DNA from 3 places in the Gordonia sp. SCSIO 19800 genome. Region 2 is predicted to be linked to each of the others. Evidence: predicted binding sites of a transcription regulator. Region 2 holds the regulator's gene; each other region holds the start of a gene.

Region 1 (7,904 bases), on a different contig from region 2:
CGTACTCCTCGCCTGGCCATTGGTCGCCGAAGATCTCGGCCTGCTCGGCCGCCGACAGTGCGATGCCTTCCTTCTTTGCGTTCATCATCTCCTCCAGTGAGGCGACCATCCGGAGCAGGCGATCGATCCGTTCGGTCAGCAGCTCGCGCTGCGTCTCGAGGTGACCCATGGGGTCCTCGTCCGGATCGTCGAGCAGGGTCGCTATCTGCTCGAGGGAGAAGCCCAGCTCACGGTAGGTGAGTACCTGGTGGAGACGTTCGACGTCGGTGTCGTCGTAGACGCGGTACCCGGCTGGTGTCCGACCGGATGGCACCACCAGGCCGATCTGGTCGTAGTGATGCAGCGTGCGGATGCTGACGCCGACCATGCCGGCGACAACACCGACGGTCAGCTCCCGGGTGTCCACCTTCGAAGTGTGCTTTTCCTCGCTCACATCGACAACCCTGCTGCCTGACGTCGCGTGAGGGTCAAGAGTGCGCACGCCGAGTGCGATGATCGCCGGCCCGTAGTGCTAGTCTCAATAGCAACACCAGTAACTTGAGTACCACGATCCGGAGTCCCCGAATGCGTTTGCCGATTGGCCGCAGCCCCCGCCGAGGCTTCGGCATCCGAACCGTGCTGGCGACCAGCATCGTCGCGCTCGTCGGCGGACTGACCCAGGCCGGCGGGGCCCAGGCGGCCGACGGATACCCGTACGTGAATCTCGGGGACAGCTACAGCGCAGGTGCATCAGTGTTCCCCCAGGCGAGGAGTGCAGCTACCTTCTGCTTGAACTCGCAGGGCAACTACTCCAACCTCGTCGCCGAGCGACGCGGGACCACGGTCGCCGACGTCAGTTGTTCGGGCGCGGCGACCGAGCACCTGACCCGGCCGCAACATCGTTGGCAGGGACCGCAAAACGGCGCGCTCGGCGCGGCCACCCGCTTGGTCACTCTGACGATCGGCGCGAACAACAACGGGCTCTTCAACGACTCGACGGTGGCGTGCCAGCGGGCGTGGCTCTCCGCGCCGCTGTCGGCCACCCCGTGCCGCGACAAGTTCGGCACGTCGTTGGTCGACGAGATCAACTCCTCGACCTACCCCGACCTCGTGGACGCCCTGCGCCTCGTCGGCCACGAAGCGCCGCGCGCACGCGTCGTTCTCGTCGGATATCCGCAGATCTTCCCGGCCACGGGTTCGGCGCTCTGCTCGGCGTCGTTGCTCACCACGCCCGGGGACACCGCATACCTGCATCGGGTCTTCAAAGCCCTCAACGACGCCATGCGCCGCGCCGCCGCAGCCACCAGGGTGACGTTCGTCGACATGACCAAGGTCTCCGCGGGCCACGACGCCTGCGCGGGCGAACGGCGATGGGTCGAGCCGACGCTTGGTGCGGTCAGCTTCCCCGCGATGCACGCCAACGCGCGCGGCCAGAAGGCGATGGCCGATCAGGTCGTCGCCGCGCTGCGCTGAGTCAGCGTTGGTAGGCCGCTCGCCGTGTGGGGGGGCAGAGACATCGACGACAGGGCAGCAGCTATCGGCTAGTCAGGTACCTGGACTTCCGCGGCCTGAGGACACAAGATCGTTCTGGCTTTGATGTGGATTCGGTAGTAGCTGTCTTGGACTCGCTTCTCGTTGCCAGAAGGCGAGTGACCAGGGGGCCGGCGCTCGACAGAGGCGCAGTCGGTGTAGCCGAAACCGATTGCAGCAGTAATCAGTTGCGGCGACGGAAGATGTCCTAGCCATGTGAGGTCGGAGCAGACCTCGCGGGCGAACTCCGCTTGCGCCCCCGCCGGGGTTGCTTCGACGAACCTGCGATGCAGCGTGAACTCGGCTTCCGCATACTGGGCCGGGGAGACCGACGAGTACACCGGTTCGGCTTGTAGGTACCTGAATCGGGCGAGCCGGTAATCTTCCGCAGACAAATTGGCAGCAAGTCTGCCGTCCGCACACTGACCGGTGGCGTCACCGGCGTTCGATTCAGTGGCGATACCGCTCGCTTCTTCGTTGCCGCCGCACGCACTGATCAGCAAAGCCAGAGCTGTCAGACCGATTCCGAGCACGGTGCGTCGCATCACCTGACAAACATTCGGCATCGCGGCGACAATTGCCATTTCAACGAACTCGGCTCACGGTGCGAATCCGATGACCGACGTGCCCTTCTGGCAGGCCGCGAGGACGCCTTCGAGCTGAGACGGCGCGCAGGTCCAACCGGCCACCGACTGCTGCTGTCCGGTGGTGATCATCGGTCCGTACTGGGTGGCGATGGTTCGTGCCGAATCGCAGGACACGTCGCCGGCGAGGATCATGACACGCAACGCGCCGTCGGGGCCCGGGATGGTGCCGCACGTGGTGTCGGAATCGTCGGACGCGGTCGCACTCGACGCCGTCGTCGACACCGGCTTGCGACCGGGGACCACCGGCGGCGAGGTGGCGGGCTGTTCGGCGGACGGTGATCCCGACTCCACGGCGCCGGCCTGAGAGGCAGACGAAGCGGTGGTCAGATCCTGTTCCGCGCCGCAGGCCACGAGCGTCGACATCGCCGCCGCGAGTCCCAGGGTCGCCGCCGCGACCCTGATCGGTCGGCGAGAGCGGCTCGTGGTGGGACCGGTGGGACGAGTTCTGCGCGACATGGTTCACCACGGTAGCGAATGCGGTCTCGTCGACCGCACCGGTGGCCGGTGTCGGTCGGCGGTTTGGGATGGGCGCGCCCGACCTGCGAAGATGCTGGACGTGAGCAGTACCGGAACCGAAGTCGCTGACCCCACCTACGCCGTCGGCACCACCCTCGCCGGCACCCGTGGGCGCACGGGGACGATCACCACACCGCACGGACCGATTCACACCCCCGCGTTCGTCCCCGTCGGTACCAAGGCGACCGTAAAGACGGTCCTCCCGGAATCGGTCTCCGCCCTCGGCGCCCAGGCCGTGCTTGCCAACGCCTACCACCTGTACCTGCAGCCGGGGCCGGAGATCATCGACGCGGCCGGTGGGCTCGGCGCGTTCATGAACTGGCGGGGGCCCACGTACACCGACAGCGGCGGTTTCCAGGTGATGTCGCTGGGTGCGGGGTTCAAGAAGGTCATCTCGATGGAGGCCACCGGCACCCCCGACGACGACCTCACCGCCAACGGCAAAGAACGGCTCTCGCGGGTCGACGACGACGGGGTGACCTTCAAGTCGCACCTCGACGGTTCGGCGCATCGCTTCACGCCGGAGGTGTCGATGCAGATCCAACACCAGCTGGGCGCCGACATCATCTTTGCCTTCGACGAGCTGACCACCCTGATGAACACTCGCGAATACCAGGTGAATTCGCTCGAGCGCACCCGGTTGTGGGCGATTCGCTGTCTCGCCGAACACAATCGGTTGAGCGTCGAACGCGCACACCGGCCGCAACAGTCGCTCTGGGGTGTCATCCAGGGCGCCCAGTACGAGGATCTGCGGCGCAAGGCCGCTCGCGACCTCGTCGCCTTGAGCGAGGCGGACCGCGCGGCCGGCGGAAAGGGCTTCGGTGGCTACGGCATCGGTGGGGCGCTCGAGAAGGACAACCTCGGCACGATCGTCGGTTGGGTCAACGACGAACTCCCGGAGGACTCCCCGAAGCACCTTCTGGGGATCAGCGAACCCGACGACATCTTCACCGCCATCGAGAACGGCGTCGACACATTCGACTGCGTATCGCCGACCCGGGTCGCCCGCAACGGTGCGATCTACTCACTCGACGGCCGGTACAACGTCACGAATGCCAAGTACCGCAGTGACTTCCGGACGCTCGACCCCGAGGTCGAGAACTACACGTCGCAGTACAGCCGGGCCTACCTGCATCATCTGTTCAAGGCGAAGGAAGGCCTCGGCCCCACGCTGGCGACGCTGCACAACGTGTCCTTCATCGTCACGCTCGTCGACCGGGCCCGCCAGGCCATCGAGAACGGCACATACACCGAGTACCGCGACGAGTTCCTCCGGCGTTACTACGGAGGTCCCCGGTAGGCGTGACCATTGCTCAGAACGGTGGCGGGTTGGCGTCGTTCCAGCGCTTTTCGGCGCGTTGGTGGCGTCGGAAGTCGTTGTCGCGCTGGGTGTTGAGTCTGTCTCGGGCGGGGTGATCGGGTGACCGTCTGGGGAAGAGCTTGTTGAACAGGTCGCGTCCGCTGAAGGCGTTGCCGACGAACATGTGCCCGGTGGGTGTGGTGAACCAGGCGGTCTGGAGTTCGTCTTGGTGGTCCTGCCAGCTGGTGAAGGTCTTGATGCGGTGATGGAACCGGCACAGCGGTTTGAGGTTGCGCGCATCGGTCGGGCCACCGCGACGCGGGTCGGCGTGGTCGAAGGGTTCGGTGTGGTCGAGATCGATCTGCCAGACCGGGGCGTTGCAGCCCGGGAAGGTGCAGCACAGTTCGCCGGCGCGCACCAGCGCCTGCAGCTTCTTCGACGGGGTGTATCGCGTTGTCGAACTGTCCGCGTCGGGAGCCGGTGAACCGTCGGGTGCGGTGGGTACGGGGTGGATGTAGGTGCGGCGGGCTTCGGCGAGGAGTGTTCGGGCGGTGTCGGCGTCGATGATGCCGTGGCGGTCGAGGAATGCGGGGTCGTCGTCGAGGCCGATCAGGGTCGACAGGTTCACCACGATGTGGAAAGTCGCGCGCGGCGCGGGTGAGTCCGACGCCGAGGCGGCCGGCGCGGCCGGGTCATCGACAACGACGTCGGCTGACGGGTCGACGTCGGTGTCCGCATCCACCATCTCAGCAGCTGATGTAGGCGGCTCGGCGGTATCCACTGTCGCTGCGTCGAGGTCTGGTGCTGTGTCGGGTTCGGTTGCGGTGATGACACAGTCGTCGCAGAGGCAGGTGATGGCGGCTTCACCCCGGGCGAGCGCTTTCAGAGCGTCGACTCGGCGGTTGGCCAACTTTCGAGGGTCACCGGCGTGGACCGCGGTGGCCATCGCCGTCAGGCGGGCGTCGAACTCGGCGGCATCAGCATGGGGCAGCGTGCCGGAGATCCGGGACTGCCCGGGTGTGAAGCGATCGGGGCTCACCGTCACCTTGCGATCACCCTTGACGCGTTCCTTACGTCGGCGGATCGCGTCGGGTGCCCACTTGGCGACGATGGAATCGACCATGGCGGTGAACCGGGCCGTCGACATCGGTGGGCGGGCGAAGATCGCTTCGGCGAGATGGGCGTCGACGGTCTGCATCTCTTCGTCGTCGGTGATGAGGTCGGTGCGTTTGAGGGCGATGAGGAAGCGGCGCTTGTCGATTCGACCGCACGCGAGTGCGTGTCCGGTGAAGGAGAGTCGGTAGCGCAGTGCGTCGCCAGCTTCGATGAGGTCTTTCGCCTCGGCCGGTGTCACGGTGAGGGTGGCACCGACTTCGGCGATGGCCTGCTCGAGACCGTTGGGCCCGAACTGCTCGTAGGGGTTCTCGCCAGCGGCCACTCGCGCGGACAGGTGCTCGAAGGCTTCGATGGAGTCGAGTTCGCCGCTGTGCGTCTCGGCGCGCCGCTGCGCGTAATCCATCTCGCGTTCGTCGTGAATGAGGCTGGCCACGACCATCATTCGATGCGCGGATGCCGCCGCCAAGCCGGCGCAGTGGTTCAAGACCTCGATGAGTTCAGAAGCCGAGAGTTCATGGTCGGGACGAAAGCGCGGTTCGACCGACTCCTGTGATGGGTCCACCGATGTGGTGGATCCGGCCCCCGCCCCCGATGACATGACACCACAGTACTCGAAAATATGTTCGAGTCAAGGGTGATCCCGAGATCTCCCGGGGTTGTCTGGCAATCGAATCACGCCGCACCGACAGGACTGACGCGTCGCCTCGGTGGCCTCGACGGACGCGGCGTCCTCGCTTCGCTCGGTCGACGCTGCTCGACCAGCGGGACACTGCGGCGCTGCTCGACCAGCGGGGCACTTCGGCGCTGCTCGACCAGCGGGGCACTTCGACGCGGCTCGACCAACAGAGGGCGGCGCACCACAACGAGCGACGGCGGACGGGTGTCAGCGGGAGTCCTCGGCAACCATCCGTTCGCGGATGCCGCCGGCGACCCCGGTGCTGTCCGGGTTGGGGTCGTGGATCGCACCCGCGTGCGGCTCGACCGGTGTCCCCTTCTCGGTCTCGGACTTCGCCGTCGCCGCCGAGAACCGCTCGGTGATCCCGGGCATGAGGTGATGAGAAGCGTTGGCGGACTTGGCTTTGTAGCCGACCGGTTGGTCCAGCTTCGGGTCGGTGCAGGCTGCCACGATCGCGTCGACCACGATCTGCGGATCGTCCATCGCAGACATCCGCGGTTCGTGTCCGGTGTAGTTGGCGGCGTGGACCCACCATTGGGGTGTCCACGGCCCACGGCATGATGGTGCCGACCTTGATGGCGTCGTCGCCGGCCATGCGCAGCTCTTCGCTGATCGAGTGCCCGAGGCTCCGAACCGCCGCTTTCGTTGCGGCGTAAGTGTTCTGGAGTCCGATGGGTACCTCGCTGTCGACCGAGCCCACGTTGATGAGTGTGCCGCGACCCTGCGACCGGAAGACGCGCAGCGCCGCATGTGCGCCGTAGATCAGGCCCTTCAGGTTCACGTCGACGAGGCGAGCGTGGTCCTCGATCGGGATGTCCCAGAAGTACCCGACCGCGCCGACGCCGACGTTGTTCACCCACACGTCGATCGACCCGAGCCGTTCGAGCGCGGCGGACGCGAGATGGGCGACGGCACGCGGATCGCTGACATCGGTGGGCACCGCCAGCGCCGACCCGCCCTTGCCGGTGATCTCCGCGACGACCTCGTCGAGGACCGCGGTTCGACGCGCCGCGACGACGACGTTCGCGCCGAGTTCTCCGAGTCACACCGCGGCGCCGCGTCCGAATCCGCTCGACGCGCCGGCGATCACGACGGTGGAGCCGTTGATTTCCTTGTTGTCTGTCATGGTGATCGCCTACCCGAGGCGGGGTTCACCAAACCGAGAGGAGGCGCGCTCAGCCCGCGGCGCGGGACTGCCGGAAGGACTCGATCGCGGCGAGATCGTACGAGTTCGCCCCGGTCCCGATGCCCTGGGCGACGTGTGCGGCCACCGCGCAACCGAGTTCGGCGGAGTCGGCGAGACCGAGCCCGCGCAGGCGGCCGGTCAAGAACCCGGCGGAGAACGAGTCGCCGCAACCAGTGGTGTCCACGACGTCCACCTCGAACGCCGGCACCGTGACCACATCGTCGCCGGTCACGACCAGCGCGCCGTCGGCGCCGCGGGTGAGCGCCACGCAACCGACACCGCGGTCCAGGAGCACCCGTGCGCCGTCGGTGAGGTCGTCGGTTCCGGTCAGTCCCCGGGTCTGCTCGTCGTTGGGCAGCAGGTAGTCGAGGTGGGGAAGTGCGTCGGCGATCCACTCGAGAAGGCCGGGGTCGCCACCCGACAGCAGATCGGCCGACGTCGTGATCCCGCGGTCGCGCGCCCGGCCGAGGAGCTCGGCGGCGACCGCGCCGCCGAGGAACTCCGGGCCGCCGAGGTGCAGGTGGTCGAGCCCGGTCAGCGCGTCTGCACCCAGGTCGTCGAGCGTGAACTGCGCATTCGCCCCGATGCAGTGCCACGCGGGACGGTCCCCGTTGGGTCGCACGGGTATGACCGATGACGACGTCTGGACCCCGGGCTTCGGAACCAGGCCGCCGGTGTCGACGCCTTCGGCGTCCAGCAGTGCGGTCAGCGAACGCCCGATCGTGTCGTCGCCGATCGCTCCGTGGGTCCGGACCGTGGCGCCCAGCCGACTGAGGACGAGCGCGGTTCCGCCCGCGGTACCGGCGGCGGAGAAACCGATGGACTGGACGAGCGCGCCGTCGGACCCCGCCGGGATGGACTCGATCCCGACGACGTGGATGTCCAGCACATGGACGCCCACGGTTGCGATCGTCGGCGGTTCGAGCCGCGGTGAGGGTGTCACGTCCGGTTCTC
Region 2 (7,904 bases):
ATGACCCGGAAGGGGTCGACCGCGGCGAACGGGATGGCACCTTCGGAGATGAACGACGCGCCGAGGAGCCATGCGGCCTTGCCGTTCTCGCGCTCCGGTTCGGTGAACAGGCCCGGTCGGACGACAGTGGCGAGAGCCAGGGCGAGCGGGGGCACCATGCCGGCACACATGACCGCCGCCATGATCTGGAACTGCGCGGGTCCGGCAGTCGCCGCGTCGGCGATCCCGGCGGTGGCGAACAGGTACGCGCTCTTGTTGACCGGTCCGCCGAGGTCGAAGCACATCATCAGGCCGAGCACGATGCCGAGGGCGATGGCCGATCCGCCGGACATGCTCTCGAGGCCGCTGTTCATCTGCTCGGTCAGCCAGGCGAGCGGTTTGCCGAGGACCATGTAGAGCAGTCCGCCGACGATCATGCTGCCGAACAGCGGGATGACCACGACCGGCATGAGACCACGAGCCCACTGGGGCACCGGGGTCCGCGCGATCCACAGGCACACCACGCCGGCGATGAGACCGCCGATCAGTGCGCCGATGAAGCTGGCGCCCACGGCGAGCGAGACGATGCCGGCGACGAAACCGGGTGCGATACCGGGGCGGTCGGCGATCGCGAAGGAGATGTAGCCCGCGAGGACCGGTACCGCCAGGCCCATCACGCCCGAGCCGATCGCGAAGCTCACCGCGCCCAGGTACTGCAACAACCCGCCCGCCGGCAGATCCCAGAGGCTGTTGTTCAGGGCGATGAACGCGCCGTCGCTGAGGGTGCCGCCGTCGTCGAGGTTCGTGTTGGCGACCTCGTAGCCGGCGAGCAGGAAGCCGAGCGCGATGAGCAGTCCGCCCGCCGCGACGAACGGGATCATGTAGCTCACACCGGTCATGAGTGCCTGGCGTGTACGGCCGGCGAGACCGATGCCCGACTTCGACGAGTCGGCCGCGTCCGCGTCCGCGCCGTCGCCGGTGACGCGCGCCGCGTTCGGGTCGCGCCCCGCCGCGACCGCCTCGGCGATCATGGCGTCGGGCTCGTTGATGGCGCGCTTCACCCCGGATGCGATGACGGGTTTGCCGCGGAACCGGTTGCGGTCCTTGACCCCGACGTCGGTGGCGAAGATGACGGCGTCGGCCGACGCGATCACATCCGGATCGAAGGCCGTGGTCGCCGAGGACCCCTGGGTCTCCACCGCGAACTCGACGCCGGCCCGCTCGGCGGCGTACTTCAGGGCGTCGGCCGCCATGTAGGTGTGGGCGATGCCGGTCGGGCATGCGGTGATCGCGACGATGCGCGGCGTGGCCGGTCCCGGGTCCGGGGTCCGGTCCGAGTCCGGGCGGGCCGGCGCACCTTCGGGTTCCGTGGTCGACGTCGCTGGTGCTGCCGCGGCGGCCGGGGCAGTGGTCGACGGGGCAGGGGTCGACGGGGTGGCGGTCGGCGCGGTGGCGGGGGCCGGGGGTGCGGGGTCGATGGCCTCGTTGACCAATTCGATGACCCGCTCCTCGTTCTCGGCCGCGCGGAGCGAGGCCACGAAGTCGGGCCGGACGAGTGAGCGGGCCAGCGAGCTGAGGAGCTTCATGTGCGCACTGGCACCCCCCTCGGGCGCGGCGATGAGGAAGACCAGGTCGGCCGGCCCGTCCGGTGCGCCGAAGTCGACCTTGCGGGACAGCCGCGCCATGGCGAGACTGGCCGCGGTCACCGACGCGGTACGGGCGTGCGGGATGGCGATGCCGCCGGGAAGTCCGGTGGCGGACTTGGCTTCTCGGTCCAGTGCGGCCCGCGCGAGGTCGGCGGGATCGGTGGTCCGGCCGGCCGCGGCGAGGGCGTCGGCGAGCGTGGTGATGACGGCGGCGGGATCGCCGCCGGCGTCGACGTCGAGACTCACCGTCTGCGCGGTGATGATCTGCTCGGTCATGGCATGTCCTTCGGTGGAAAGGGTGGGGTCGGTGCTGGGTGGGTCGATGGTGGATGGAGTCGGTGCTGGATGGGTGCGGTGTTGGATGGATGTGGGGACCCGCCGGGACGGTGCCGTCAGGTCATGCGCGCGGCTCCCGACAGTTCGGTCACCCGCACGCCGGGGAGGTCGAGGTGGTCGGGCGTGGGGGCCTGGGTGCCGGCGAGCGATGCGGCCGCCGCGCCGTACGCCACGGCCGACCGGAGGCAGTCGGCGGGCGCGGCCCCGGTGCTCTGCGCGATGAGGTAGCCGGCCAGTGACGAGTCGCCGGCGCCGACGGTGCTGCGCGGGACGATCGGCGGCGGGGTCGCCGACCACACGCCGGATGCGGTGACCAACACGGCCCCGACGGCGCCGAGGGTGGCGAGGACGTTGCCCCCGATCTGTTCGGCGATGGTCGCAGCGGCGTCGATGACCGGTCCGAGATCGTTGCGCGCGAGTGCTTCTCGGAGCTGTCCGGGGTCGGCGCCGGTCAGTTCGGCGAGCTCGTCCTCGTTGGGCTTGATCAGGTCGACGCGACCGGTGACGCTGGCACGGAGGGGAGCGCCCGAGGTGTCCACCGCGACCCGGCAGCCGGCGAGGACGAGGTCGTCGGCGATCGAGCGGTACCAGTCGTCGGGGACGCCAGGAGGCAGCGAACCGCAGAGGGTGACCCACTGCGCGGAGCCGGCGTGCTCACGGATCAGCCCGACTAGCGCCTCGCGATCCGGGCCCGTCAAGGTGACGCCCGGTGCGTTGATCTTGGTGGTCGTCCCGTCGGATTCGGCGATGGTGATGTTGGACCGGACCTCGCCCTCGACCGGCACGGCGTCGTAGGGGAGTGCGAGGTCGTCGAGTGCGGCCCGCAACGGGTCGCCCGGCCGCGCCGGGAGCAGTGCGCGGGTGGCCAGGCCCGCGGCCGCGACGACCCGGGCCACGTTGACGCCCTTGCCGCCCGGCTCGGTGCGGACCACGCCGGCGCGCTGCACCTCGCCGCGGGCGAGCGGTGCGCCGAGTTCGAGGGTGCGGTCGAGACTCGGGTTGGCGGTGACGGTGACGATCATGCGATCACGACCTCGACGCCACGCGCGGACAGGGCCGCCGAATAGGCCGGGTCGATCCCGGAGTCGGTGATGAGGACGTCGACGTCGTCGAGTCCGGCGAAGGAGGTGAGGTCCTCGCGGTCCATCTTCGAGCTGTCGGCAAGGACTACGACCCGTTGCGCGGCTGCGACCATCGCCGCCTTGACCGCGGCCTCGTCCGGGTCGGGTGTCGACAACCCGTGGGCCTCGCTCAGGCCGTTCGTCCCGATGAAGGCGGTGGTCACGCGCAGTCGGCGAAGCGCGTCCACGGTGTCGACGCCCACGGTCGCCTGGGTGAGACCGCGTACGCGTCCGCCGAGGGCATGGAGACCGTCGGGATGGGTTCCCGCGAGCAGGCCGGCGATGGGCAGGCTGTTGGTGAACAGGGTGAGCCTCCGATCGGGAGCGGTCGCCTCGGCCGCGCGGTAGGTGGTGGTGCCGGCGTCGAAGAGCACCGAGCCGCCGTCGGGCGGCAGGAACCGGATGGCCGCCCGGCCGATCGCGGTCTTCTGCTCGATCTGGCTCGACTCCCGTTCGTCGATCCCGAGCTCGCCGAGGGTGCGCATGATCTCGGCGCGCACGGCGCCGCCGTGGACCCGCTGGAGATGTCCGGCGCGTTCCAGTACCGCGAGATCGCGTCGGACGGTCTCGCTGGTGACGTCGAATTTCTCGGCGAGCGCGGCCACGGATGCCCGCCCCGCGAGTCGCACCTCGTCGACGATCGCCTGTTGTCTCTCCTCGGCGTACACACCGCTCCGATCTCCGGTTTCGACCAACCCGCTTGTTGAGGCGTGTGGGATTGGATGTTGTAGTAATTGTGTTTACGCCTGTTTGTGTTGACAAGTCAAGCACTTTTTGTAACGGTGGTCACATCGGTAGTCGAGTGAGAGGCAAGACGATGGCGCAGATCCTGACGGGAACCCCGGTGGTCGGCGGGTTGGCCCACGGTCCCGCGCTGTGGCCGGGCGAGCGACCCGACCACTCGCCGGAGAAGCTCGGCGTCGGTGTGGAGATCGCCGAGGAACGGCGCGCCGACGAGGTCACGCGCTTCGCCACCGCGGCCGGCGCCGTCGCCGCGCGGCTGCGCACGCGCGCGTCGCAGAACACCGGGGTGACGGCCGAGGTGCTCGCCGCGACGGCGGGCCTGGCCGAGGACCGCGGCTGGATCGGTGCCGCGACCGCGCTCATCGGCAAGGGCGCCCCCGCCGAGGCCGCTGCCGTCGCGGCCACCGAACAGTTCGCGGCGGTGTTCACCAAGCTCGGCGGACTGATGGCCGAGCGGGTCACCGATCTCAACGACGTGCGCGACCGGGTCCTCGCCGAACTGCTCGGCCTACCCGAACCTGGTGTGCCCACTCCGGAGGTGCCGTCGGTCCTGCTCGCCGACGACCTCGCGCCCGCCGACACCGCGGGCCTCGACCCCACGAGCACCATCGCCCTCGTCACCCGCCTCGGCGGACCGACCAGCCACACCGCGATCATCGCGCGCCAGCTGGGGATCCCGTGCGTGGTGGCGGTGGCCGACCTGGACGAGATCGAGCCCGGCACAACCGTTCTCGTCGACGGCAGCACCGGGCGGATCGAGGTGGAGCCCGATGCGGAGGCGGCCCGGGCTCGCGTCGACGAGGATCGGCGGCATGCCGCACTCGTCGCCGGCTGGACCGGTCCGGGGCAGACCGCCGACGGGGTGGCCGTGGCGGTGCTCGCCAACGTCGCCGACGGATCGTCGGCACGCGCCGCGGCCGGGTACCCCGTCGAGGGCGTCGGGCTCTTCCGCACCGAACTCGCGTTCCTCGAGCGTGCCGACGAACCGTCGGTGGACGAGCAGGCCGCGATCTACCGGGAGGTGCTCGATGCGTTCGACGGGCAGAAGGTGGTCATCCGCACCCTCGACGCCGGGTCCGACAAACCGCTCCGGTTCGTGACCCATCCCGACGAATCGAACCCAGCGCTCGGCGTGCGGGGCGATCGGATCGCGCTGGCGCACCCCGAGATCCGCGCGCATCAGCTCGACGCGATCGCGCAGGCCGCGTCGGGGTCGGCCGTCGCGCCGTGGGTCATGGCGCCGATGATCGCCTCGCCGGCGGAGGCGCGCACCTTCGCCGCCGAGGTCCGCGGCCGTGGTCTGGTCGCCGGGGTGATGATCGAGGTGCCCGCGGCGGCGATCCTGGCCGAAGCCGTCCTCGCCGAGGTGGACTTCGTGTCCATCGGCACCAACGATCTGACCCAGTACACGATGGCGGCCGACCGGATGTCGGCCGATCTCGCCGGACTGACCGACCCGTGGCAACCGGCCGTGTTGAGCCTCATCGCGGGTGTCGCGGCAGCGGGTGCACGTCAGGGAAAGCCGGTCGGGGTGTGCGGCGAGGCCGCCGCCGATCCGAACCTCGCCTGCGTGCTCGTCGGTCTCGGGGTCACCTCGCTGTCCAGCGCGCCGGCTGCTGCGGCGGCCGTGGGGGCCCGGCTCGGCGAGGTGTCCGCACCGGACTGCCGGGCCGCCGCCGAGGCTGCCCTGTCCACCTCGGATCCCGCCGCGGCGCGCGAGGCGGCCGCGGCGGTGCTCGACGGTTCGGTCGGTGGAGAGGTCAGACTCGCCGCATCACGGTGACGACCTTGCCGAGGATGACGGCATCGTTGCCCGGGATCGGATCGAACAGTTCGTTGTGCGGCATGAGCCAGACGTTCGGGCCCTGACGCTTGAAGGTCTTCACGGTGGCCTCGCCGTCGATCATGGCCGCGACGATGTCGCCGTTGTCGGCGACGTTCTGCTGCCGGACCACGACCCAGTCGCCGTCGCAGATCGCGGCGTCGATCATCGACTCGCCGACGACGCGCAACAGGAAGAGCGATCCCTCGCCGACGAGCTCACGGGGCAGTGGGAAGACGTCCTCGACGGCCTCCTCGGCCAGGATCGGACCGCCGGCCGCGATACGGCCGAGAACCGGCACGAAGGTCGGCTCGGGAAGCTGGCCGGCCGTCGGGGTGTCCGGCGACGGGGTGTCACTCGGGGCGATGTTGACCGCACGGGGACGGTTCGCGTCGCGCTTGAGCAGCCCCTTGCGTTCCAGCGTCCGCAACTGATGGGCCACCGATGACGTCGAGGCCAGGCCGACCTCGTCGCCGATCTCCCGGATGCTCGGCGGATAACCGCGCTCGCGCACCGAGCGGCGGATCACCTCCAGGACCCCGGCCTGTCGCGGGGTGAGTGAGGCCTCGGCGGCGGCGGCGTCGAACGGGGCCTCGTCGTCGGCGCCCCGCGCTCGGCCGCGCCTATCGCCGGTGTCACTCATGTTCGGTTCCTCTCGTCTTCGGAACGTGCTGGTAGATGGCTTGCGCCGGGTCCGAGCCTAGCGGAGTGCGACCGGCACCTCAAACATTTGTTCGATGTGTCGCGAGACTTTGTCGGGACGTCGTGCTACAAATTCGAACATCAGTGCATCGAACATCTGATCGATGTTCGAACACCGACCACCACACCCGCACGATCCCAGACACCCGAACACCGGAGGGCACCATGCGCACCGCCACTCTCGTCGCTCCCGTCCGCACCGACCGTCCCGACGCCGTCCGGCCGCGCACCGACCGCGCCGATCGCGTCCGGACCCGCGCCCCGCTGTCCGACGGCGGCCGACCGGTCGACAACCGGCCGGCCGGCACCCGGCCGCGGGGGGCATCGCCGGTGACCCCGCGGGTGGGCGGTACCCACTGTGGCTCTCCGGTCGGGGTCCGGGGACGTGGCCCGGTCGGGCCCGACGCGGCGGTGTTCCGTCGCCGCCGCCGCACCGCGGTCGCGCTCCTCGCCGGTGTCGGGCTGGCGTTCGTCGTGTGGGTGTTCGGTGTCGTCGGCCAGAATTACTCGGACTCGCTGACACCGTCCGCCGTGAGTTCCGAGGTCGTCCATGTGCGCTCGGGGGACTCGCTCAGCTCGATCGCCGGCCGGGTGGCACCCGAGATGCCGCGCGAGGTCGTGATCGACGAGATCGTCGCGATGAACGATCTGGGGTCGAGCGCGCTGCAGGTGGGCCAGCCCCTGCTCACCCCCCGGTACCGCTGAGGCCGGGCGGTATCCTCGATGTCACAGGGGCCGGCCGACAAGCGGCGGGGCGCACGCTTCGGGTGCGTTCCAGCGTCCCGCGACCTGCGTGAGGACACGATGCGCTGCCCCTTCTGCAAGAACGACGACACCAAGGTCATCGACTCGCGTGTCGCAGATGAAGGGCAGGCCATCCGCCGCCGTCGCTCCTGTGTGGAGTGCGGTCGCCGGTTCTCGACCGTGGAGAGCGCCGTGCTCGCGGTGGTCAAACGCAACGGCGTGACCGAGCCGTTCAGCCGGGAGAAGGTCATGCGTGGCGTGCGGCGAGCCTGTCAGGGCCGCCACGTCGCCGAGGACGCGCTCGCGCAGCTCGCCCAGCAGGTCGAGGACACGGTGCGCGCCAGTGGATCGGCCGAGATCCCCAGCAACGAGGTCGGACTCGCCATCCTGGGCCCGCTCCGCGATCTCGACGAGGTGGCGTATCTGCGCTTCGCCTCGGTGTACCGGTCGTTCGACTCGGTGGAGGACTTCCAGCGCGAGATCGACGACCTGAAGGCGGCATCGGGATCCGGGAGCGCGCTCGCCGAACCCGTGTCAGCCGAGTCGGTCCAGAGCTCGTAGGACCCGTTTCTCCGACACCGGGAACGCGGTGCCGAGACGCTGGGCGAACAGCCCCACGCGCAACTCCTCGACGAGCCACTGCGCTTCGTCGTCGACCACCGCCCGCCGGTGCTCGGGTACCTGTTCGAGGCGTTGGGCCCACCGTTCGACGACGCGATCGACGGCGGCCACCCCGGCCTGGTCGCGTGCTGCGGACGCGGGTAGTGCCTCCAGACGTGCTTGCGCGCCGTCGAGATAGCGCGGCAGATT
Region 3 (7,904 bases), on a different contig from region 2:
GACGGTGTCCGTCGAGATCCCGAAGGGCACGATGGCCGCGGTCCGGTTCGAGGTCGCCGGTCAGGTCGACGGCGTGGATCGCATTGTGCTGGAGCACTATACGCGCACCCACCCCGACCAGTGCCCGGACTGGCCGACCCCGAACGAGGGCGACGGCTGCTACCGCATCGCCATCTCCGGCGAACCGGAGATGACGGTCGAGTTCGGGCACCACGGTGAGAACGGCGACCACAACGTGTCCGGGATGATCGTCACCGCGATGAGACTGGTCAATTCCGTTGCGGCGGTGGTCGATGCGAAACCCGGCCTGGTAACCGCGCTCGACCTCCCGCTCGTGACGGGCCGGGGGCTCTGCGCGCAGAAGTAGCCGCACTCGGCGACGGCGGGCGATGTGATCCGCAAGCGCGAGTCATCGAGTGGCGAGTAACTCCATGAGGTGCGCTTCGACGAGGGACGGCCGGGGTGTGAGTGGTCCTGGGCGGGGTGGTCGGACGTCGATGACGTGGCTGGTTTTCAACCATGATCGGCGCGCGTGATGTGGGCGTGGCTCATCGCCGGACGTGGTGCGTCCGTGGATCTCTCGCCGAACCTGTTCCAGGTGGGCCTGCAACCGCTTGGGTATGTCGGGTCGGCGGTTGATGTGTTCGGGGTTGGGTGGTGCGCCGGGTTCGGCGTTGAGTCGCCAGGCGCAGCGGCCTTCGTCCGGTCCGTCGCGTACTACCCGGGTGGTGTATCGGCCGGGTTGGTCACCGACCATGCGGTTGTGTCGCGGGCAGGCGGGTGCGAGGTCGTCGATGTCGGTGAGACCGCCTTTTGCCCAGTCCTTCTGGGCGTGGTGGAGTTCGACGTGGGTGGCGGGTTGGTCGCAGCCGGGTGCCGAGCACACTTCCCCGTCGGGGCGGGCGAAGGAGACGAGGCGTTGTTCGCGGGTCGCGAGGCGTTTGCCGCGCCCGAAATGTAGGGGGACGGTGGTGGCGTCTTTGAAGATCGCCAACCACGGCTGGACCTCACCGGCCATCGCGATCAGGTCCCGGATGGGCAGCAGGGTTCCGGTGGCGGTGGTGGCGAGTCCGGCTTCGCGGATGAGGTCGTTGAGGTCGGTCTTGATGATCAGTTGCACGGGCAGGCCTCGGTGCGACGTGCCGAGTGTCCCGTCGGCGAAGCCCGCGGCCAGGGCGGCGTCGAGCGCATCATGATTCGTCTGGGCGAGAGTGCGACCGTCGCGGTCGACTGCCGCGGCCAGGGCGTCAGGGTCGGCGGCACCGGCCGGTCCGCTGGGCGAGTCGGGGTCGTCGGGGTTGTTGAGTCCGGGTTTGCCCCACACGGCGAACATCATCGACAACCGGGCGTGGAGTTCGGGAGTCAGCGTGCCCGAGATCTTCGCGGTGCCATCGGCGCGTTGCCGACCGATCCACAGGCCGCGGCGCCTCTTGCGTTCCGAATCGTCGGCCAGAGTGCCGTCAGGATCGAGATGAGCTAGCAACCGCGCACCGAGTTGAGTGATGTCAGCCGGGGTGTGGTCGGCGGCGATCTCGGCCATCTGCCGCTCAGCCGCGACCTTCACATCGTGGTCAGTTCCATGAGGGATCTGGTCGAGGACATCGAGGACGGCCTGCACATGCGCAGAGCCGACAGAACCTTGTGCGAAAGCCTCAGCGAGGCACGGATGTTCAGGTGGTAGGACCTCGCCGCCGAGGCTGGTGCGGTGGGCGGTGGCGTCCATCTGCTTGCGACGCCGCATCGGGTTCGAGACTCGTAGCCGGTGTGTCATGAATTGCATGAGGGTTCGGCACCCCGTCTTGCGGGGCAGGTCGCGGGCCTCGACCTGATCGATCTGCCGGTCTCCGGCGACGGTCAGACGCGCGATGGCGCGTTCGGTCTCCGCGGCCACCTCGGCCAGTTCGGCATCGGTACACGGCGACAAATCCACCGACTGCAGTTTGTCCAGGGTGCGATGCAGATCAGCCACCAACTCGACCACCCGGGGAGCCGGCACGGACGCGTCGTCGGTGTGTGTGATGCCGGACATGACGGTGACCTCCCCCCGAGAACCGTTGCAGCGAATGTACGTTCGAGTGTACACGAGTCCGGCGGGTCTAGCCACGAAAACAATTGCCCGGCAATATGAATCAGAGTCATTGCGTTGCGGGAACTTGTCGGTGGGCGCCGGTAGGATCTCGCGGGACGACGACCACGTTGTCTGGGTCGGGCGGCATCATCGCCACGACGGCAGGCCGCGCCTCGAGTTGAGCGCGCAGTTCCTGCCGTCTGTGTGACTACTCGACGCCGCCCGTCGACGCGGGGACCCTGATGCTGCAGTCGCAGCACGAATGTCGTTTCCAGCGGAGTTGCTCGGCCGCGACGATAGCATTCTGGGCGGCGAGTGCTCGACGATCAGCCCTGGCGCGCCTTGAATCTGGGGTTGCCCTTGTTGATCACGTAGATGCGCCCCTTGCGCTTGACCACTTGTGAACCGGGTTGGTTCTTCAACGACCGGATGGATGCACGGACCTTCAACGGAGCCTCCTTAATGGAAATTGTTTCCATTAAAGCAGGTCCGTCGACGAGCGCCGAGGCGGGTGTCAGACCTCCCAGGTGTGCACCGGCTCGCCCTCGTGCATCTGGGTCACGTAGTCGCGGAGCATCCCGTGCAGCGCCTGTGTCCGGCTCTCACCCGCGCGTTCGCGGACTGCGACCGCATGGCGTTGCCAGACCGACCCGGTCTGGCGGGAGATGCAGCGTCCCTCGATGACCGACAGGTAGCGCTTGCGGGCCTTGTCGGAGACGCCGAACCGGCGCAGCCCGTCTTCGGCGAGCGCCAGAAGTCGGCGCAGGACGAGTTCGTCGGGTCGCACCCAGCCGACGTCGGGCCAGTAGAGCTGCGACTCCATGCCGGTGCGGGCGCCGGACTGCAGGTTCTCGGCGGCGGCGTTGAAGGACATCCGCGACCACAGCGGACGGTCGGACTCGACGAGGCCTCGGACGACGCCGTAGTAGAAGGCGGCGTTGGCCATCGTGTCGACGACCGTGGGACCGGCGGGCAGCACGCGGTTCTCGACGCGCAGGTGGGCCTGTCCCTCGTGGATGTCGTAGACCGGACGGTTCCAGCGGTAGACGGTCCCGTTGTGCAGACGCAGTTCGTCGAGGGTGGGGATGCGTCCGTCGTCGAGCTCGGCGAGCGGGTCGGTGTCGGTGCAGACGGGGAGGAGCGCGGGGAAATAGCGCGTGTTCTCCTCGAAGAGGTCGAAGATCGTGTTGATCCACCGCTCTCCGAACCACACTCGCGGCCGGACACCCTGGTTCTTCAGCTCCAGCGGCCGGGTGTCGGTGGCCTGTTCGAAGACCGGGATGCGGCTCTCGTGCCACAACGCGGTCTCGGCGAGGAAGGGCGAGTTCCCGGCCAGGGCGACCTGCACCCCGGCGATGGCCTGTGCCGCATTCCAGTGCGAGGCGAAGTCTTCCGGCGCCACCCGCAAGTGAAGCTGTAGTGAGGTGCAGGCCGCCTCGGGCAGGATCGAATCGGTCGAGGTGCGCAGGTGCTCGGTGTGGTGTCCATCGGTCAGCGGGACGCCGGTGATGTCGATCTCGAGATCCTCGCCGCGGGCGGCGAAGATCTGCTCGTTCAGCAGGTCGTAGCGCGGGTTCGCCGAGATCCAGTGATGCGCGAAGTGTTCGGACTTCAGTGTCGGCAACATGCCGATCATGACCAGGTGGCTCGACGTCTGTGCGGCCCGCTGCTCGGCCCGGTTGAGCGACGTCCGCAACGCCTGCTCGAGCGAGATCGTATCGTCGGTCGTGAACGGTCGCGGCGAGACGTTGATCTCGATGTTGAACTGGCCGAGTTCGGTCTGATAGTCCGGATCGGCGATCGCCTCGAGGACGGCGGCGTTCGCCATCGCGGGTTGCATGTCCTCGTCGACGAGGTTCAGTTCGACCTCCATGCCGAGCAACGGCTTCGGCGGACGGCCCTGATCGGTGAACAGCCCGTCGGCGAGCATCCGCGCGATCGCTTCCGTGCCGCGACCCACCTGACGCCGGAAACGAACCCGGTCCTCGCCGGTGAACTGCTGTTTGGACACCTCGGCTCCCATGCGGTCAATACTGCCCGATCCGCATCGGCGCGAACCCCCTTGCGAAGATGGCCGGGTGCCACCACGCAGGAGAGTGGACCCCGCCGAGGTCCGGGCCGCGGTGCTGGCCGTCTCGGACTGGCTCGTCGACCCGACCGTGCCGACCCCGGGACGCGCCGCCCTCGCCGACGCCGTCCGTCGATCGGCCCGGACACTCGAGCAGCTCGCCCCCGGGAACTCGGTCGAGGTCCGGATGCCCCCGTTCGTCGCGGTCCAGTGCATCGAAGGTCCCCGTCACACCCGCGGAACGCCGCCGAACGTCGTCGAGATGGCGCCGCGGACCTGGCTGCTCCTCGTCACCGGTGTCCTCACCTACGACGACGCCCTCGCCGCGGGCCTGGTGGATGCGTCCGGGCATCGCGCGGCACTCATCGCCGACCTGCTGCCGCTCATCCCGATCGGCCCGCCGGGCGACCGGGAGTAGGAGTGTGATGCATCACTCGACCGGGGCGTCGGGAATGACCCGCCGGTCGACACCGCTGGAAGATTCGCATCGGGAGCCGACCGACCCGTAAACTCACGCATGTCTCCCAGCCCACTCGACGGACCGATTCGCAGCCCCAGGGAGCTAGTCGATGCCTGATCATTCGATCGCCCACATGAACCTGCTCGCTGCCACGACGCCGGCGGGCGGATGCTCCGCACGCGGCTCGGGTGCGATCAATCCGGCCCCGCTGGACGATCTCGAGAACGAACCGCGTGAGGAATGCGGTGTCTTCGGTGTCTGGGCGCCCGGCGAGGACGTCGCCAAGCTGAGTTACTACGGCCTCTACGCCCTGCAGCACCGCGGCCAGGAAGCCGCGGGCATCGCCGTCGGCGACGGCAGCCAGGTGGTCGTGTTCAAGGACCTCGGACTCGTCAGCCAGGTCTTCGACGAGCAGACCCTGGGTGCGATGAGCGGGCATGTGGCGATCGGCCACTGCCGGTACTCCACCACCGGCTCGACGACCTGGGAGAACTCGCAGCCGATCTTCCGCACCACCGACGCCGGGACCGGCGTCGCCCTGGGCCACAACGGCAACCTGGTCAACACCGCGGACCTCGCGGCGCGTGCACGCGAGCAGGGGATCAAGAGTTCGGCGGCGACGTCGGACTCCGATGTCGTCGGTGCGCTCCTCGCGCACGGCGCCGCGGACAGCTCGATCGAGCAGGCCGCGATGGAACTGCTGCCCACCCTCAAGGGCGCGTTCTGCCTGACCTTCATGGATGAGCACACGCTCTACGCCGCGCGCGATCCGCACGGTGTGCGCCCGCTGTCACTCGGCCGCCTCGACCGCGGCTGGGTCGTCGCCTCGGAGACCGCCGCCCTCGACATCGTGGGTGCGTCGTTCGTCCGCGACATCGAGCCGGGCGAGCTCCTGGCCATCGACGCCGACGGCGTGCGCAGCACGCGCTTCGCCGAGCCGACCCCCAGCGGCTGCGTCTTCGAATACGTCTATCTCGCCCGTCCCGACTCGGTCATCCACGGTCGTTCGGTGCATTCGACCCGCGTCGAGATCGGTCGCCGACTCGCCAAGGAACACCCCGCCGACGGTGACCTGGTCATCCCGGTACCGGAGTCGGGCGTGCCGGCGGCCGTCGGGTTCGCCCAGGAATCCGGGATTCCGTACGGCCAGGGACTGATGAAGAACGCCTACGTCGGCCGTACCTTCATCCAGCCGTCGCAGACGATCCGCCAGCTCGGTATCCGCCTAAAGCTCAATCCGTTACGCGAGGTGATCCGCGGCAAACGGCTCGTCGTCGTCGACGACTCGATCGTGCGCGGCAACACCCAGCGCGCGCTCATCCGGATGCTGCGCGAGGCCGGTGCCGCCGAGGTGCACGTCCGCATCGCGTCGAGCCCGGTCCGGTGGCCGTGCTTCTACGGGATCGACTTCGCGTCCCCGGCGGAACTGATCGCCAACGGCATGGAGTCCGAGGCCGGAATGGTCGAGGGGGTCCGGCAGGCCATCGGTGCCGATTCGCTGGGGTACATCAGCATCGACGAGATGATCAACTCCACCGGGCAGGCCGCGTCGAGCCTGTGCGCTGCGTGCTTCGACGGCAAGTACCCGATCGAGCTGCCCAAGGAAACCTCGATGGGCAAGGCGGTCCTCGAACAGATGCTGGCGAGCGCGGCCGGCGACCGCTCGGTGGACCCGCTGACCCAGCCGAACGACAACGTCAGCGCGGTCATGCGGCCCTGATTTCGTGCCGTAGGCCCTCCGGTACCGTATGACCCGTCGGCGAACACGCCGGAAACAACGTTCGACCGAGATTTTCTGGAACGGGAGTGCTGCGGTGATGACGGAGCGGGATGCTGCTGCCGACGAGACGGCCGGGAGCTCGACACCGGCGTCGTATGCGGCGGCCGGGGTCGACATCGACGCCGGTGAGCGGGCTGTGGAACTCATCGCGCCCCATGCCAAGCGTGCGTCTCGTCCGGAGGTTCTCGGCGGGATCGGCGGTTTCTCCGGTCTGTTCGCACTCAAGGGCAACTATCGGGAGCCGGTCCTGGCCGCTGCCAGCGACGGCGTCGGCACCAAGCTCGCCGTTGCGCAGGCCATCGACAAGCACGACACCGTCGGCCGCGATCTCGTCGCAATGTGTGTCGACGACCTGGTCGTCTGCGGCGCCGAGCCGCTGTTCCTGCAGGACTACATCGCGGTCGGCAAGGTGGTCCCCGAAACGGTGGCCCAGATCGTCGCCGGCATCGCCGACGGTTGTGTCGAAGCCGGTTGCGCCCTGCTCGGCGGCGAGACCGCCGAACACCCCGGCCTGATGCAGGACAACCACTACGACATGTCCGCCACCGCGGTCGGTGTCGTCGAGGCCGACAACGTGCTCACCCCGGACCGCGTCCGCGCCGGCGACGTCGTCATCGGCATGGGGTCGTCGGGATTGCACTCCAACGGGTATTCGCTCGCCCGCAAGGTGCTGCTCGAGTGGGGTCACATGGACCTGTTCGGTCATGTCGAGGAGTTCGGTCGCACCCTGGGCGAGGAGCTGCTCGAGCCGACCCGGATCTATGCCCGCGACTGCCTGGCCCTGATCGCCGAGGCTGACGTGCGTACATTCGCGCACATCACCGGCGGCGGCCTCGCCGAGAACCTCGCGCGCGTGATCCCGAACGGGCTCGTGGCCGAGCTCGAGCGCAACACGTGGACGCCGGCCCCGATCTTCGCGCTCATCGGTCAGCGCGGCCGTGTCGAACAGCTCGAGATGGAACGCACCTTCAACATGGGCGTCGGCATGGTGGCGGTCGTCGCGCCGGAGGACACCGACCGCGCGCAGGCCGTGCTGACGGCACGGCACGTCGACAACTGGGTCCTCGGCACCGTCAAGCGCGCGAGTGACCGCTCGGACAACGACTCTCGCGTCACCCTGCTCGGGGAGCACCCGCGCTTCTAGCGCGATCGGTGAATCCGCAACTCTCGCAGAGACATTGGAGCGGGGGAGCAGCCGCACACACAACACCGACGCCCGCCGGAGGGGATTCCCTCGGCGGGCGTCGGTGTCTGTTCATGACGGGATCACCCCGGAACGGTCGCATGAGCACGCACCACCCATCAGAAACGGGTGGTGCGTACGAAGTCATGGTCCCGCGTCGCCGCGGGTCCGCTCATGCGGAGAAAATGTGGGGTGATCCCGGGCGTCGAGAGATCAACGCCCGAAGAGTGTGCGCGTCAAGCGCGTCGCCACTCCTCTTCGTCCACCCAGTCGTCCACCGGATCCGGTCGTTCTACAACCGGATCGCCCTGTCCGGAGAGCTCACGCTGCAAGCTTTCCAGGTCG

What was found. The regulator LexA, encoded in region 2, represses DNA repair genes until DNA is damaged. The targets are predictions, from matches to a motif close to CGAACANNTGTTCG.
Region 1: the regulator LexA is predicted to act here: its motif matches at 5,701-5,714, upstream of KB201_RS06560 (HNH endonuclease signature motif containing protein).
Region 3: the regulator LexA is predicted to act here: its motif matches at 2,061-2,074, upstream of KB201_RS04110 (HNH endonuclease signature motif containing protein).

Annotation. Positions count from the first base shown of each region.
Region 1 is NZ_JAGRQM010000004.1:165,513-173,416, forward strand. Features, by position in the region: gene KB201_RS06535 (MerR family transcriptional regulator) at 1-406, opposite strand, end outside; gene KB201_RS06540 (SGNH/GDSL hydrolase family protein) at 565-1,452, shown strand; gene KB201_RS06545 (hypothetical protein) at 1,521-2,093, opposite strand; gene KB201_RS06550 (hypothetical protein) at 2,109-2,612, opposite strand; gene tgt (tRNA guanosine(34) transglycosylase Tgt) at 2,704-3,972, shown strand; gene KB201_RS06560 (HNH endonuclease signature motif containing protein) at 3,986-5,686, opposite strand; gene KB201_RS24795 (hypothetical protein) at 5,972-6,256, opposite strand; partial or broken gene KB201_RS24800 (SDR family NAD(P)-dependent oxidoreductase) at 6,342-6,743, opposite strand; gene KB201_RS06570 (carbohydrate kinase family protein) at 6,940-7,893, opposite strand; gene KB201_RS06575 (class II aldolase/adducin family protein) at 7,890-7,904, opposite strand, start outside.
Region 2 is NZ_JAGRQM010000005.1:283,527-291,430, forward strand. Features, by position in the region: gene KB201_RS08740 (fructose-specific PTS transporter subunit EIIC) at 1-1,901, opposite strand, end outside; gene KB201_RS08745 (1-phosphofructokinase family hexose kinase) at 2,018-2,983, opposite strand; gene KB201_RS08750 (DeoR/GlpR family DNA-binding transcription regulator) at 2,980-3,750, opposite strand; gene KB201_RS08755 (phosphoenolpyruvate--protein phosphotransferase) at 3,900-5,609, shown strand; gene lexA (transcriptional repressor LexA) at 5,587-6,291, opposite strand; gene KB201_RS08765 (LysM peptidoglycan-binding domain-containing protein) at 6,516-7,055, shown strand; gene nrdR (transcriptional regulator NrdR) at 7,155-7,655, shown strand; gene hrpA (ATP-dependent RNA helicase HrpA) at 7,629-7,904, opposite strand, start outside.
Region 3 is NZ_JAGRQM010000003.1:13,407-21,310, forward strand. Features, by position in the region: gene KB201_RS04105 (diacylglycerol kinase) at 1-367, shown strand, start outside; gene KB201_RS04110 (HNH endonuclease signature motif containing protein) at 410-2,029, opposite strand; gene ykgO (type B 50S ribosomal protein L36) at 2,395-2,517, opposite strand; gene KB201_RS04120 (glutamate--cysteine ligase) at 2,583-4,091, opposite strand; gene KB201_RS04125 (sterol carrier family protein) at 4,147-4,554, shown strand; gene purF (amidophosphoribosyltransferase) at 4,706-6,316, shown strand; gene purM (phosphoribosylformylglycinamidine cyclo-ligase) at 6,414-7,520, shown strand; gene KB201_RS04140 (DUF3073 domain-containing protein) at 7,796-7,904, opposite strand, start outside.